2 linked regions of the Variovorax paradoxus EPS genome follow. The protein of the gene in region 1 interacts with the protein of each later gene in a pairwise test. Links are inferred from orthologs where the notes say so. Each region holds a gene or a part of one and is shown on either strand. Other genes may lie near its edges.

Region 1 (6,796 bases):
TGGTGGCGGCCGTCAAGGCGGCGGGCTTGGTCGACACGCTCAAGGGCCCGGGTCCGTTTACTGTGTTCGCGCCCACCAACGCGGCCTTCGCGAAGCTGCCGGCAGGCACCGTCGACACGCTGCTCAAGCCCGAGAGCAAGGATGCGCTGACTGGCGTGCTCACCTACCACGTGGTGTCGGGCAAGCTCGATGCGGCAGAGCTCAAGAAGGAGATCAAGGCCGGCAAGGGTTCCGCAGAACTGAAGACCGTCGCCGGCGGCATGCTCATTGCCAAGAGCAAGGGCGGCAAGATCACGCTCACCGACGAGAAGGGCGGCACCGCCACCGTCACGATCCCGAACGTCTACCAATCGAACGGCGTGATCCACGTGGTCGACAAGGTGCTGCTGCCCAAGTAAGGCCAAGCCGTACCCGCCCCCTGTTCTGTCTTCTTCCAGCGAACACCGCGGAACTGGCTTCGCCAAGCCGCAGGTGTTGCCCCCGGTAGGGGGTGGGAGAAGCGACACGAAGTGCGCGCAGCCTGGGGGCGAGCAACAGTGCTTAAAAAAAAAGCCCGCACGAAGGCGGGCTTGAAGGTGACCTGCTGGAGGAGGGAGGATCAGAGAGGATGCAGGCCACGGGAGAGACCCAACTATGCGTTCCGAAACTGAAAGCCACCTGACCTGTTCGCACTCTCGCCCGTTCCTCATTCCGCGCTAACTCGGTCCGCGCTCAATCAATCCTCGTCTTCCCACTTGCCGATGACCGTGCCGAGCACGACGAACGCGGTGCGGATCGGCTCGTGCTTCGGATTGAGCGGCAGCAGCCATCGCGGGCCGTCCTGCTCCTTGAATTCCTTGAACGTGAGCTTGCCGCCTTCCGTGACCAGCGCAATGACCCGCTCGCCGTCGGCGGGGGTCTTGAGGTTGGTGTCCACGAAGATGATCGAGCCTTCGGGATAGCTCTTCAGCTCGCCGCTGGCCGCGGCCATGCTGTCGCCGTCGACCCGCAACGCATAGGTCTTCTCGGGGCTGTGGTGGGCGATGCAGGGAATCCAGCGGTCGGTCGTGTGCTTGCCCGCGATTTCCCAGTTGGCGGCCTGCGACCATGAAATGAGCGGCACCGTGTCCGGCGTTCCGGGCTTGAAGTACGGCAGTTCCGGCGGTACGCGCACCACCCGGTAGATGGCCGCTGGCTCGTTGGCCTGGTGCTGCGCCTGGCGGATCTGGATGGGGTCCCACGGCGCCGGGCCGTCGCCGGTGTCCAGCCAATTGGGATCGGCCCGGTAGGCGCGGGCCAGGGCCAGCAGGCCTCCGGTGCGAATCGTTGCGCCGCGCTCGATCTTCGAGATGCTTGCCTGTTTCACGCCCGAGACCACTTCGGCCTGTTTCTGCGTCAGTTTGGCGTATTCGCGTGCCGCCTTTGCACGTTTGGCAATAGTCTCCATAGCAGGCCATTTAAGCCTGAATGAATATTACCTCTAGAATTCAAAATATAAAACAGGGAGTATTTTCAATGAAGCCACGCGAGTTGGTGCATGCGTTGCGGGCCATGGGCCTCACGCAAAAGCAGATCCAGGAACGCACCGGGATCCCGCAACCCACGGTCAGCAAGATCGGCCTCGGGAGGGTGCGCGACGTGATGTCGCGCCACTACGTGGCGTTGTTGACCGCCTACGAACATCAAGTGAAGGTGCAGGCCGCCGCTGCGGTGTCGCCGACGCCGGCATCGTTCCACTGGCCCCGCGTCAATGACTGAGCGGTGCGCCGTCCTGTTTCGTCGGGCCTTTGGCTCGACGGCGCACTGTGCGCTTTAGTGGCGCTGCTGTCCACGGCGGCGCTGTTCTACGGGGTCTTGAAAGGCATCCCGGCGGTCACCGGCATGGCGGCGTTCGGGCTGTCCGGGGCGGCCTGGGCCGCGAGCGTGCTGCTGGACGGCGCTAGGCGCCAACGGGCACGTGCTGTGCGGGAGGCGCTAGACCGAGGGTGGCGCTGACGCGCACGCAGTCCTTGATGTGCTGTTCGCCCAGCGCGCGCAGGGCCGCGTAGCCGAGCGCCGCCGACACGAGCTGCCCCGCGATCGGCACGTACTTGGTGGCCTGCTTGGCCGTCAGGCGCACGCCGGCGTGCTTGGCCAGCTTGATCAGCAGGTCGCGCGTCACGAGCCGGCCGACCAGCAGCGCGCCCACGGTAGTAGCAGCCTTCTGGATGCGCTCGCGCTGGTGCGGCGCGAGCTTTTCGACCTGGGTGACCGAGAGCCCGAACTCGGCGCTGATCTGCGGCACCAGCCGCGAGAGCAGGGCCGCATCGGCCGCCCAGTCGATGCCGGGCAGCGGAATCGCGCTGGCCGCCGCCGCCATCAGTGCCTTGCGGCCGATCAGCTTCCGGCTGCGGTGGATGGCCGCGATGATTTTTTCGTCACCATGGGCCAGTTCGATCGCGGACGGCATGCGGCGTGTCTCCTTGATGGGCGGTGCCGGCAGGGTGCCGGCGGGTTCAGGGTCAGGCTGCCAGAGCCTCCAGCTGGTCCGAAAGGGCCAGCCAGCGCTCCTCGAGCTTGGCGATTTCTTCGTTCAGGGCCTTCAGCCGCTTGCCTGCCTCGGCGAGTTCGGCCGGCGCGATCGGCTCGGCCAAGCGGGCTTCCAGCGCAGCCCGTTCGACGCCGGCTGCGGCCAGGCGTTCATCGATCTGGGCAATTTCGCGCTTGATCGGCTTGGCCTGGTCGCTGCGCTGCTGGCGCTCCTGCGCGCTGGGCTTGGCCGTGACGGCTGCCGCAGCCGCAGCAGCTACAGCGCTTTCCGCCTCGCGCACAGCAATCTTGGCCTCTTCACGCAGGCGCTTGGCTTCGTCCAGCAGATAGCGCTGATAGTCATCCAGGTCACCATCGAAGTCGGCGACGACACCGCGGCCCACGAGCCAAAACTCGTCGCACACCGAACGCAGCAGCGCACGGTCGTGGCTCACCAGCATCAGCGTGCCTTCGAACTCGTTGAGCGCCACGGCCAGGGCTTCGCGGGTGGCGAGGTCCAGGTGGTTGGTGGGCTCGTCCAGCAGCAGGAGGTTGGGGCGCTGCCAGACCATCATCGCAAGCACGAGGCGGGCCTTTTCGCCGCCGCTCATGGTGCCCACGGGCTGCTTGACCATGTCGCCGCTGAAATTGAAGCTGCCGAGGAACCCGCGCAGCGCCTGCTCGCCGGTGCTTTCCTTCACCGCGCTGCCCAGCTCGCGGGCCATGCGCACCATGTGCTCCAGCGGGTTGTCCTGCGGGCGCAGCACATCGAGTTCCTGCTGCGCGAAGTAGCCGATATTCAGGCCCTTGCCCTCGGTGACCTCGCCGGCCAGCGCGCCCATTTCGCGCGCGATGGTCTTCACCAGCGTCGACTTACCCTGGCCGTTCGCGCCCAGGATGCCGATGCGCTGGCCCGCCAGCACCGAGCGGCTCACGCCGCGCAGGATGGTCTTGGGCGCTTCGTCCTCGATCTCGTAGCCGAAGCTTGCATTCGCGATCGACAGCATCGGGTTGGGAATGTTGCCTGGCTCCTTGAATTCGAAGGTGAAGTCGGCTTCGGCCAGCAGCGGCGCAACCCGCTCCATGCGCTCCAGCGCCTTGACCCGGCTCTGCGCCTGCTTGGCCTTGCTGGCCTTGGCCTTGAAGCGGTCGATGAACTTCTGCAGGTGGGCGATCTTGTCCTGCTGCTTGGAGAACGCGACCTGCTGCTGCTCCATCTGCAGCGCGCGCATGTCCTCGAACTTGCTGTAGTTGCCGCCGTAGCGCGTGAGCTGGGCGTTGGCGATGTGCAGGGTGACGTCGGTCACGGCGTCGAGGAACTCGCGGTCGTGGCTGATGACGATCATGGTGCCGGGGTACTTCTGCAGCCAGGCTTCGAGCCAGACGAGCGCGTCCAGGTCCAAGTGGTTGGTGGGCTCGTCGAGCAGCAGCAGGTCGCTCGGGCACATCAGCGCGCGGGCCAGTTGCAGGCGCATGCGCCAGCCGCCCGAGAAGCTGTTGACGGGGCCGTCGAGCTCGTGCGACTTGAAGCCCAGGCCCAGGATCAGCGCCTGTGCGCGCGGCACGGCGTCGTGCTCGCCGGCATCGGCCAGGTCGGTGTAGGCGTGGGCCAGTTCCATGCCGATGTCGGCGTCGTCGGGGTTCTCGGCGTAGGCGGCCTCGATGGCCGCGAGCGTGGCGCGCAGCTCGGCCAGGCGGGTGTCGCCGCCCACCACGAAGTCGGTGGCCGACTCCTCGGTTTCGGGCATGTCCTGCGCCACCTGGGCCATGCGCCACTGCTTGGGCACGTAGAAATCGCCGCCGTCTTCGTGCAGCGAGCCGTTGAAGAGCGCGAACAGCGTGGACTTGCCCGCGCCGTTGCGCCCGACGAGGCCGACCTTTTCACCGGGGTTGATGGTGACGGTGGCGCCGTCGAGCAGTTTCTTGGCGCTGCGGCGAAGAATGACGTTTTTGAGAGTAATCATGAAATAGGAACCGTAGGGGCGATTATCCCGTCCGGCCCGGGGCGTCCTGGCGCGAAGGGGCAAAAGGGGACATCACCCGATGAAGGGAGACCGCAGCCAGCGCTGCGACAAATCGGCGGAAAGGAGCTTGGGCGGGCGCAGCTAACGCACGCCTGCGCCGGCCAGCACCGTCATGGCGGGGAGAGCGACGCGAGGGCCGCCCGGGTCACGAGCAGGACCTGGTCCTCGCCCGCCGAGGTTTCGAGCCACACCACCTCCAGCTGCGGGAATGCCGCGTCGAAGTAGTCGCGCTCGTTGCCGATTTCCAGCACCAGCACCGCCTGTTCGCTCATGCGGGAGGGTGCATCGGCGAACAGCTTCCGGATGAAGTCCATGCCGTCCGTGCCGCCGGCCAGCGACAGTTCGGGCTCCGCCCGGTATTCGGCGGGCAGGGTGGCCATGCTGGCGCTGTTCACGTAGGGCGGGTTGCAGAGCACCAGGTCGTACGGACCGGGCAGGTTCGCCAGGCCATCGGATTCGACCAGCTTCACGCGCGCATCGAGTTCGTGCCGGGTGACGTTGATCGCCGCGACTTCGAGCGCCTCGACGGACAGGTCGGCGGCGTCCACCGTCACGTCCGGGTACGTCAGCGCCGCGAGCACGGCCAGGCTGCCGTTGCCGGTGCACAGGTCGAGCACGCGCTGGGTGTGCGGGCCGAGCCAGTAGTCGATGCTGCCGTCGGCGATCAGTTCGGCGATGAAGCTGCGCGGCACGATGGCGCGCTCGTCGATGTAGAAGGGCACGCCTTGCAGCCAGGCTTCTTTCGTGAGGTAGGCGGCAGGCTTGCGCGTGGTGATGCGTTCATCGAGCAGTGCCGCGACCTTGCCGGCATCGGCCGGCGAGACGGCGGTGTCGGCCACCGCATCAATGTCGTCCAGCGGCAGCTTCAGGCGCCACAGCACCAGCCATGCGGCTTCGTCGAAGGCGTTCGCCGTGCCGTGCCCGAAGGCGACGCCGGCTGCTTCCAGCCGCTTCGCTCCAGCCTCGATGAGTTCGATAACCGTACTCATCGAGCGAGCGAGGCTTCGAGCCGTTCCAGCGTGCGCTTGTAGATGTTCTTCAGCGTCTCGATCTCGGCCACGTCGATGTGCTCGTCGATCTTGTGGATGCTGGCGTTGACCGGGCCCAGCTCGACCACCTGCTTGCAGATCTTGGCGATGAAGCGCGCATCGCTCGTGCCGCCGCTGGTCGAGAGCTCGGTCGCGATGCCGGTTTCGTCCGCGATGGCCGCCTGCACCGAGGTGACGAGTTCGCCGGGCGTGGTCAGGAAGGGCAGGCCGCCGACCGTCCAGGCGAGCGTGTAGTCGACGCCATGCGCATCGAGCACCGCATGCACGCGCTGCTGCAGCGATTCGGGCGTCGATTCGGTCGAGAAGCGGAAGTTGAAGTCGATCACCGCGTTCCCCGGAATCACGTTGCTCGCGCCCGTGCCCGAATGGAAATTGCTGATCTGCCAGCTGGTTGGCTGGAAATAGCCGTTGCCCTCATCCCAGCCGCCGGCCGTGTTGATGGCCACCAGTTCGGCCAGCGCGGGCGCGACCGAATGCACCGGGTTCTTCGCCAGATGCGGGTAGGCGATGTGGCCCTGCACGCCCTTGACCGTGAGCTTGCCGCTCATGGTGCCGCGGCGGCCGTTCTTGATCATGTCGCCGCAGCGCTCCACGGCCGTGGGCTCGCCGACGATGCAGTAGTCGATGACCTCGCCGCGCGCGGCCAGCGCGTTGCAGACGATGACGGTGCCGTCGACGCCCGGGCCTTCTTCATCGCTCGTGAGCAGCAGGGCAAGCGTGAGCTTCGGGTCGGGCGTGCTTTGCAGGAATTCCTCGATGGACACGACGAAAGCCGCCACCGAGGTCTTCATGTCGCAGGCGCCGCGGCCGTACAGCTTGCCGTCGCGGTGCGTGGGCGTGAACGGGTGGCTGGTCCACTGCTCGACGGGGCCGGTGGGCACCACGTCGGTGTGGCCGGCGAACACCAGCGTCTTGCTGCCGGTGGCGTCGGCCGGGCGGCGCACCGCCCAGAGGTTGGTCACGCGGAAGTCGGCCGGTCCGCTCTCGATGGTTTCGAGCGCGAAACCCAGTTGCGCCAGCCGTTCGCCGAGGATCTGTTGGCAGCCCGCGTCGTCAGGTGTGACCGAGGGGCGCGAGATGAGTTGTTCGGCGAGCTGGAGCGTGCGGGACATCGGGAAAGGCTTGGTTCAGAACTTCACGTCGAGCGTGATGTCGGTGAAAGTCGGTTCGTCGACTTGGTCGGTCAGATGGCGGTCGTCGACCTGCTGCTTGGGCGCAGCGCGGTTCTGCAGGCGC
Region 2 (7,256 bases), 1.0 Mb from region 1 along the record:
TGTTCTGCTTCACGACCTGGTCCTTGCGGGCCAGCATCTTGCCGATATCGAGTTCCAGGCCCGACACCTTGATGCCATGGTCCGCGAAGCCGTGGCCGGCGTGCTCGAAGTGCTCCGACGATTGCAGCAGCGCCTTCGAGGGAATGCAGCCCACGTTCGTGCAGGTGCCGCCGAGCGCGGGACCGCCCTTGGCGTTCTTCCACTCGTCGATGCAGGCCACGTTGAAGCCGAGTTGCGCCGCACGGATCGCGGCGATGTAGCCGCCGGGGCCGCCGCCGATGACGATGACGTCGAATTGTTTGCTCATAGGGTTTCCGTTTCAGTTGGCGGACGCGTCACTGGATTGGCATCCTTCGCGGAACCCGCGGAACCGGCTTTGCCGGGCCGCAGGTGTTGCCCCCGGTAGGGGGTTGGCGAAGCGACACGAAGTGCGCGCAGCCTGGGGGTGAGTCAGATGCCGGTCAGATATCGAACAGCAGGCGCGACGGATCTTCCAGCGCTTCCTTCATCGCGACCAGGCCCAGCACGGCTTCGCGGCCGTCGATGATGCGGTGGTCATAGCTCATGGCCAGGTAGTTCATCGGACGGATGACGATCTGGCCGTTCTCCACCACAGCGCGGTCCTTGGTGGCGTGCACGCCGAGGATGGCCGACTGAGGCGGGTTGATGATCGGCGTCGAGAGCATCGAGCCGAAGGTGCCGCCGTTCGAGATGGAGAACGTGCCGCCGGTCATCTCTTCGATGCCCAGCTTGCCGTCTTGCGCCTTCTTGCCGTACTCGGCGATCTTCTTCTCGATGTCGGCAAAGCTCATCTGGTCGGCGTTGCGCAGGATCGGCACGACCAGGCCGCGCGGCGAACCGACGGCGATGCCGATGTCGAAGTAGCCGTGGTACAGGATGTCGTTGCCGTCGACCGAGGCGTTGATCACCGGGTACTTCTTCAGTGCGTGCACCGCGGCCTTCACGAAGAAGGACATGAAGCCGAGCTTCACGCCGTGTTCCTTGATGAAGCTGTCCTGGAAGCGCTTGCGCAGTTCCATGACGGGCGCCATGTTCACTTCGTTGAAGGTGGTCAGGATCGCGTTGGTCGACTGCGACTGGATCAGGCGCTCGGCGATGCGGGCGCGCAGGCGGCTCATCGGCACGCGCTGTTCCGGACGCTCTCCGAGGTCGGACGAACCGACCGGCGAGGCGACCTGCGGCAGTGCGGGCTTGGCAGCCGGTGCGGGGATGGCGGCAGCGGCAGGCTTGGCGCCCGAAGCCACTGCACCGAGCACGTCGCCCTTGGTCACGCGGCCGTCCTTGCCGGTGCCGACAACGTCGCCGGTCTTGAGGTTGTTGTCGGCCAGCAGCTTGGCGGCGGCGGGCATGGCAACGTCCGACTTCGAACCGCCGGTGGCGGCGGCAGCGGCTGCCGGAGCAGGCGCGGCAGCAGCCGGAGCAGCGGCAGCAGGTGCTGCAGCCGGGGCAGCGGCGCTGGCCTTGCCTTCGGTGTCGATCTTGGCGATCAGCTGATCCGCCACCACGGTGGCGCCATCGGGCTGCACGATTTCGGCCAGCACGCCGGCCGAGGGGGCGGGCACTTCCAGCACGACCTTGTCGGTCTCGATCTCGATCAGGATTTCATCGACGGCGACGGCTTCGCCGGCCTTCTTCTTCCAGGTGAGCATGGTGGCTTCGGCCACGGATTCGGAAAGCTGGGGGACTTTGACTTCTACGATAGACATTTGGAGGTTGCTCCGTATTTTTCTTGAGGGTGTTCGTGTGAAAAGAGGCTTGTATTACTTGGTCAGCACGAAGCCCTTGAGCTTGCCAAATGCGCCATCGACGAGCGCCTTCTGCTGTTCCTGGTGCAGGTGCGAATACCCGACCGCCGGCGATGCCGAAGCGGCACGGCCGGAGTAGCCGAGCTTTTGGCCTTCCTGCATGTTTTCGTGGATGTAGTGCTGCACGAAGAACCAGGCGCCCTGGTTCTGCGGTTCGTCCTGGCACCACACCACGTCCGTGAGGTTCGGGTACTTCTTGATCTCGGCGGCAAAGGCCTTGTGCGGGAACGGGTAGAGCTGCTCGACGCGGATGATCGCCACGTCGTCGTTGCCCTGCTCCTCGCGCTTCTTGGCCAGGTCGTAGTAGACCTTGCCCGAGCAGGCGATCAGGCGCTTGACCTTCTCTGCCTTCAGACCCTTGCTGTCGGGAATGACGGTCTGGAAGCTGCCCTTGGTGAACTCGGACAGCGGCGAGGTCGCGTCCTTGTTCCGCAGGAGCGACTTGGGCGTCATGATGATCAGGGGCTTCCGCAGGTTGCGCACCATCTGGCGGCGCAGCACGTGGAAGATCTGGCTGGCGGTGGTGGGCTGAACCACCTGCATGTTGGTGTCGGCGCTCAGCTGCATGAAGCGCTCCAGGCGTGCCGAGCTGTGCTCGGGGCCCTGGCCTTCGTAGCCGTGCGGCAGCATCATCGTGAGGCCGTTGACGCGGCCCCACTTCACTTCGCCCGAAGCGATGAACTGGTCGATCACCACTTGCGCGCCGTTCACGAAGTCGCCGAACTGGGCTTCCCAGATGACGAGCGTGTTCGGGTCGTTCGAGGCGTAACCGTATTCGAACGCGAGCACGGCTTCTTCGGACAGGATCGAGTCGATCACGACGAACGGTGCCTGGTTCTCGGCCACGTTCTGCAGCGGCGTGTAGGTGCCTTCGTCGAACTTCTCGCGGTTCTGGTCGTGCAGCACGGCGTGGCGGTGCGTGAACGTGCCGCGGCCCGAGTCTTCGCCCGACAGGCGCACCGGGTAGCCGCTGGCCACCAACGAGGCGAAGGCCATGTGCTCGCCCATGCCCCAGTCGACGTTGACGTCGCCGCGGCCCATGGCGGCGCGGTCGTCCAGCACCTTCTTCACCAGCGGATGCACGGTGAAGCCTTGCGGCACGGTGGTGATCTTCTCGGCCAGGCGCTTCCACTCGGACGACGGAATGGCGGTGTCGCCGGCGTCGGTCCACTTCTTGTTGAGGTACGGGCTCCAGTCGACGGCGTACTTGCTCTTGAAGTTGGTGAGCACCGGATCGACGGTGTTCTTGCCTTCGTCGAACGCGGCGCGCTGCGCCTTGACCATGTCATCGCCGAGCGTGTCGCCCAGGCCCTGAGCGGCCAGCTTGTCGGCGTACAGCTTGCGCGTGCCGGGGTGCTGGGCGATCTTCTTGTACATGAGCGGCTGGGTGAGCGAGGGCGTGTCCTGCTCGTTGTGGCCCAGCTTGCGGAAGCAGATGATGTCGACAACCACGTCCTTCTGGAATTCCATGCGGAACTCCAGCGCGAGCTGGGTGGCGAGCACCACGGCTTCGGGGTCGTCGCCGTTCACGTGCAGCACCGGCGCATCGACCATCTTGACGATGTCGGTGCAATACAGCGTCGAGCGGCTGTCGCGCGGGTCGCTGGTGGTGAAGCCGATCTGGTTGTTGATGACGATGTGCACCGTGCCGCCGGTGGAGTAGCCACGGGTTTCGGCCAGCGCCAGCGTTTCCATCACGACGCCCTGGCCTGCGAAGGCGGCGTCGCCGTGCACGATCACGGGCAGCACCTGCTTGCCCAGCGGGTCGGCGCGGCGGTCCATGCGGGCGCGCACCGAGCCTTCGACCACGGGGTTCACGATTTCAAGGTGCGAGGGGTTGAACGCAAGGCTCAGGTGCACCGGGCCGCCGGGGGTGGTCACGTCCGAGCTGAAGCCCTGGTGGTACTTCACGTCGCCGCTGGGCAGCTCTTCGGGGGCGGTGTGGTCGAACTCTGCGAACAGGTCGGCCGGCATCTTGCCGAGCGAATTGACCAGCACGTTCAGGCGGCCGCGGTGGGCCATGCCGATCACGATTTCCTGCACGCCCTTGACGCCGGCCTGGGTGATCAGTTCGTCCATCGAGACGATGAAGCTTTCGCCGCCTTCAAGCGAGAAACGCTTCTGGCCGACGTACTTGGTGTGCAGGAAGCGCTCGAGGCCTTCGGCCGCGGTCAGGCGGTTGAGCACGTGCTTCTTCTGCTCGGCGCTCAGCTTCGGGTTGGTGCGCGCGCTTTCGAGCTTCTGCTGCCACCAGCGCTTGTGGTTCTGGTCGGTGGTGTACATGTACTCGGCGCCCATGGTGCCGCAGTACGTTTCGCGCAAGGCATTGAGCAGGTCGCGCAGCGACATGGTCTCCTTGCCGAAGAAGGTGTTGCTGGTGTTGAACACCGTCTCGAGATCGGCATCGGCGAAGCCGTAGAACGAGGGCTCGAGTTCCGGAATGGCCGGGCGCTCGGCGCGCTTCAGGGGATCGAGGTCGGCCCAGCGTGCGCCGACGTTGCGGTAGGCGGCGATCAGCTGCTGGACGGCGGTGCGCTTGCGACCGAGTTCGGAGTCGGCGCCGCTGGCCTGCACGACTTTGGTCGTGCCCTGCTTCGCGCGTTCGGCGAAAGCATTGATGACCGGCAGGTGCGGGACGTCACGGGTGTTGGTGCCGTCGGCGGCGGGAACGTTCTGCAGGGCGTCGAAGTACGAACGCCAGTTGTCGGGAACGCTGCCGGGGTTGGAGAGGTAGTTTTCGTACATCTCCTCGACATAGGGCGCATTGCCGCCGAAGAGGTAGGTGTTGCCTTGATAGGCGGTGTACGCCGTGGGCGTAGAGGAATCGCTCATGATCCGCTGACCTTCGCTTCCCTGAAGGAAGCACTAGCTGGTTTAAGAAACCTTCCGCGACACGGCTGAACCGGTTGGCGGATGCGACTGTGGCTGGGGAAGGGCCTGAGTACCTTGGCATTGTGCCACGTCAACCATATGACGTCGCGATGGGGGTGTGCAACCCCCATCGGGGAGATATCAGCCCCGATCGAGTAACTGTTTGATCTGCTGCAGCGTGGCGGGGTCGTCGATGGTGGTCAGGTCGCCCGGGTCGCGCTGCTCGCACACGGCCTGGATGGCGCGGCGCAGCAGCTTGCCGCTGCGGGTCTTGGGCAAGCCAGAGACGAAGCGCACGCGGGCGGGTCTTGCAAGGGCACCGAGCTGATCGGCCACCACTTTCATGATCTCGCCTTCGAGCTTCAGCGCCGCCTCGGCATCGGTCGCCGCGCGCCCGTCCTTCGGCACGACGAAAGCCATCGCCACCTGCCCCTTGAGCGCGTCGGCCACGCCGACCACCGCGACCTCGGCCACGTTGGCGTGGCCCGAAATGCTCTCCTCGATCTCGCGCGTGCCGAGCCGGTGGCCCGCCACGTTGATCACGTCGTCGGTGCGGCCCAGGATGTAGAAATAGCCATCCGCATCGCGAATGCCCCAGTCGAAAGTCGAATAGACCATCTTGCCGGGCACGCTCTTCCAGTAGGTGTCGACGAAGCGCTTGTCGTCCTTCCACACGGTCTGCATGAAGCCGGGCGGCGTCGGGCCCTCGACCACGACCACGCCCTTCTCGTTCGGCCCCGTCAGTTCCTCGCCGGTCGATTCGTGAAGGATCTTGATGCGGTAGCCGTACATCGGAACGCCCGGGCTGCCGAACTTGCTCGGCTTGGCTTCCACGCCATTGGCGATGGTGATCATCGGCCAGCCCGATTCGGTCTGCCAGTAGTTGTCGATGATCGGCACGCCAAGGCCTTCGCTGATCCAGCGCGCGGTCGGCTCGTCGAGCGGCTCGCCCGCGAGGAACAGCGCGCGCAGGGTCGAGAGGTCATATTTCTTCAGCAGCGCCGGGTCTTGTTTCTTGAGCACGCGCACCGCGGTGGGCGCGCTGAACATCACCGTCACCTTGTACTTCTCGACCAGGCGCCACCAGATCCCGCCGTCGGGCTGCTGGTCGATGCCCTGGGTCGGCAGGCCCTCGTACATGATGGTCGCCATGCCGGCGATCAGCGGGCCGTAGACGATGTAGCTGTGGCCCACGACCCAGCCGATGTCGCTGGTGGAGAAGTACGTTTCGCCGGGCCGGCCGTCGAAGATGTGCTTCATGCTTGCGGCCAGCGCCACCGCGTAGCCGCCCACGTCGCGCTGCACGCCCTTGGGCCTGCCGGTGGTGCCGCTCGTGTAGATCGTGTAGCTGATGTCGGTGGAGGCCAGCCATGCGCAGGGCACTTGCGCATCGATGTGCTTCTGCCGCAGTTCGCTGGCCAGATGGTCGCGGCCAGCGACGAGCTCCATCGGCGCGAGGCCGCGGTCGGCAAGGAGGACGGCCGCCGGCTTGTACTTCGACAGCCGGATCGCCTCGTCGAGCAGCGGCTTGTACGCGATGACCTTGCCGCCGCGCGAGCCGGCATCGGCGCTCACGATCACCTTGGGCTCGGCGTCCTCGATGCGCGTGGCGAGCGAGCCGCTCGCGAAACCGCCGAACACCACGCAGTGGATCGCCCCGATTCGCGCGCAGGCCAGCATTGCGAAGGCGGCCTCGGGAATCATCGGCATGTATATCAGGACGCGATCGCCCTTCCCCACGCCCAGTTCGACCAGGCTGGCGGCGGTGCGCTGCACCTCTGCGTGCAGCTCGCTGAAGCTGTAGCTCTTCTCGAAGCCGGTTTCGGTGGAAACGAAGATCAGCGCCGGCTGGTCGCCGCGCGCGGCCAGATGCCGGTCGACCGCGTTGTGGCACAGGTTCGTCGTGCCGCCGACGAACCAGCGCGCGAACGGCGGCTGGCTGGCGTCGAGGATCTGCTCTGCGGGGGTCTGCCAGTCGATCAGCTTGGCCTGTTCGGCCCAGAAGGCCTCGGGCGCATCGACGGATTGGCGATAGAACTCTTCGTAGCGGCTCATCTGGACTTGTCTCCTGTTATTCATTCCATTCCGGCTGCCTCGCCGAAACTGAATTCATAATTATGGAGACCGATCTTGCAACAAGCTGACGGCCGGAACAATCCGGCCGCGCCCTGCCTTGCAGGCCGCGATGCGGCTATCGAACCAAGGCGAGCACTTCAGGAAATGCGGGATGTTCCGCGGTGCGCAGCCACTCGAAGGCGACCATCTCGGTCGTCACGAGTTCGGCACCGGCGCCGGCCAGCCGGTCGAAGGCGGCGTCGCGATTGCGCTCGGTGCGCGAGCCGCAGGCGTCGGTGACGACCCAGACCTCGAATTCGTCTTCCAGCAGGTCGAGCGCGGTCTGCAGCAGGCAGACGTGGGCTTCGCAGCCGGCGATCACGATGGTATTGCGTTCTTCGGCCGCGGCGGCCGGCTTCTGCAGATGCTTCGGAAGGCTGCGGGCATTGCCCTGCGGCGCCTTGGCCGGCACGCGCAGCCATTCGCCCAAGCCCTCTTCCACGC

The links.
Region 2: the proteins of VARPA_RS14040 (region 1) and VARPA_RS18560 interact in binary tests that used the Escherichia coli proteins (3 or more experiments, as listed by UniProt). The link is inferred for Variovorax paradoxus EPS from one-to-one orthologs.

What each region holds. Positions count from the first base shown.
Region 1 is NC_014931.1:3,010,176-3,016,971, forward strand. What follows is about bases 1,967-4,900. They hold VARPA_RS14040 (ABC-F family ATP-binding cassette domain-containing protein), read right to left. Parts: upstream 4,452-4,900; coding sequence 2,481-4,451; downstream 1,967-2,480. Other genes in these bases: VARPA_RS14035 (hypothetical protein), read right to left, coding at 1,967-2,428; prmB (50S ribosomal protein L3 N(5)-glutamine methyltransferase), read right to left, coding at 4,622-4,900. Also shown: VARPA_RS14020 (fasciclin domain-containing protein), read left to right, coding at 1-398; VARPA_RS14025 (helix-turn-helix domain-containing protein), read right to left, coding at 716-1,426; VARPA_RS14030 (XRE family transcriptional regulator), read left to right, coding at 1,495-1,737; more of VARPA_RS14035, read right to left, coding at 1,919-1,966; more of prmB, read right to left, coding at 4,901-5,500; dapE (succinyl-diaminopimelate desuccinylase), read right to left, coding at 5,497-6,672; VARPA_RS14055 (PilT/PilU family type 4a pilus ATPase), read right to left, coding at 6,688-6,796. UniProt on the Escherichia coli protein: Genetic data indicate it may be involved in ribosome assembly or function.
Region 2 is NC_014931.1:4,006,962-4,014,217, forward strand. Bases 1,582-4,975 are described here. They hold VARPA_RS18560 (2-oxoglutarate dehydrogenase E1 component), read right to left. Parts: upstream 4,659-4,975; coding sequence 1,782-4,658; downstream 1,582-1,781. Other genes in these bases: odhB (2-oxoglutarate dehydrogenase complex dihydrolipoyllysine-residue succinyltransferase), read right to left, coding at 1,582-1,727; VARPA_RS18565 (propionate--CoA ligase), read right to left, coding at 4,839-4,975. Also shown: lpdA (dihydrolipoyl dehydrogenase), read right to left, coding at 1-307; more of odhB, read right to left, coding at 462-1,581; more of VARPA_RS18565, read right to left, coding at 4,976-6,776; VARPA_RS18570 (isochorismatase family protein), read right to left, coding at 6,889-7,256. UniProt on the Escherichia coli protein: E1 component of the 2-oxoglutarate dehydrogenase (OGDH) complex which catalyzes the decarboxylation of 2-oxoglutarate, the first step in the conversion of 2-oxoglutarate to succinyl-CoA and CO(2).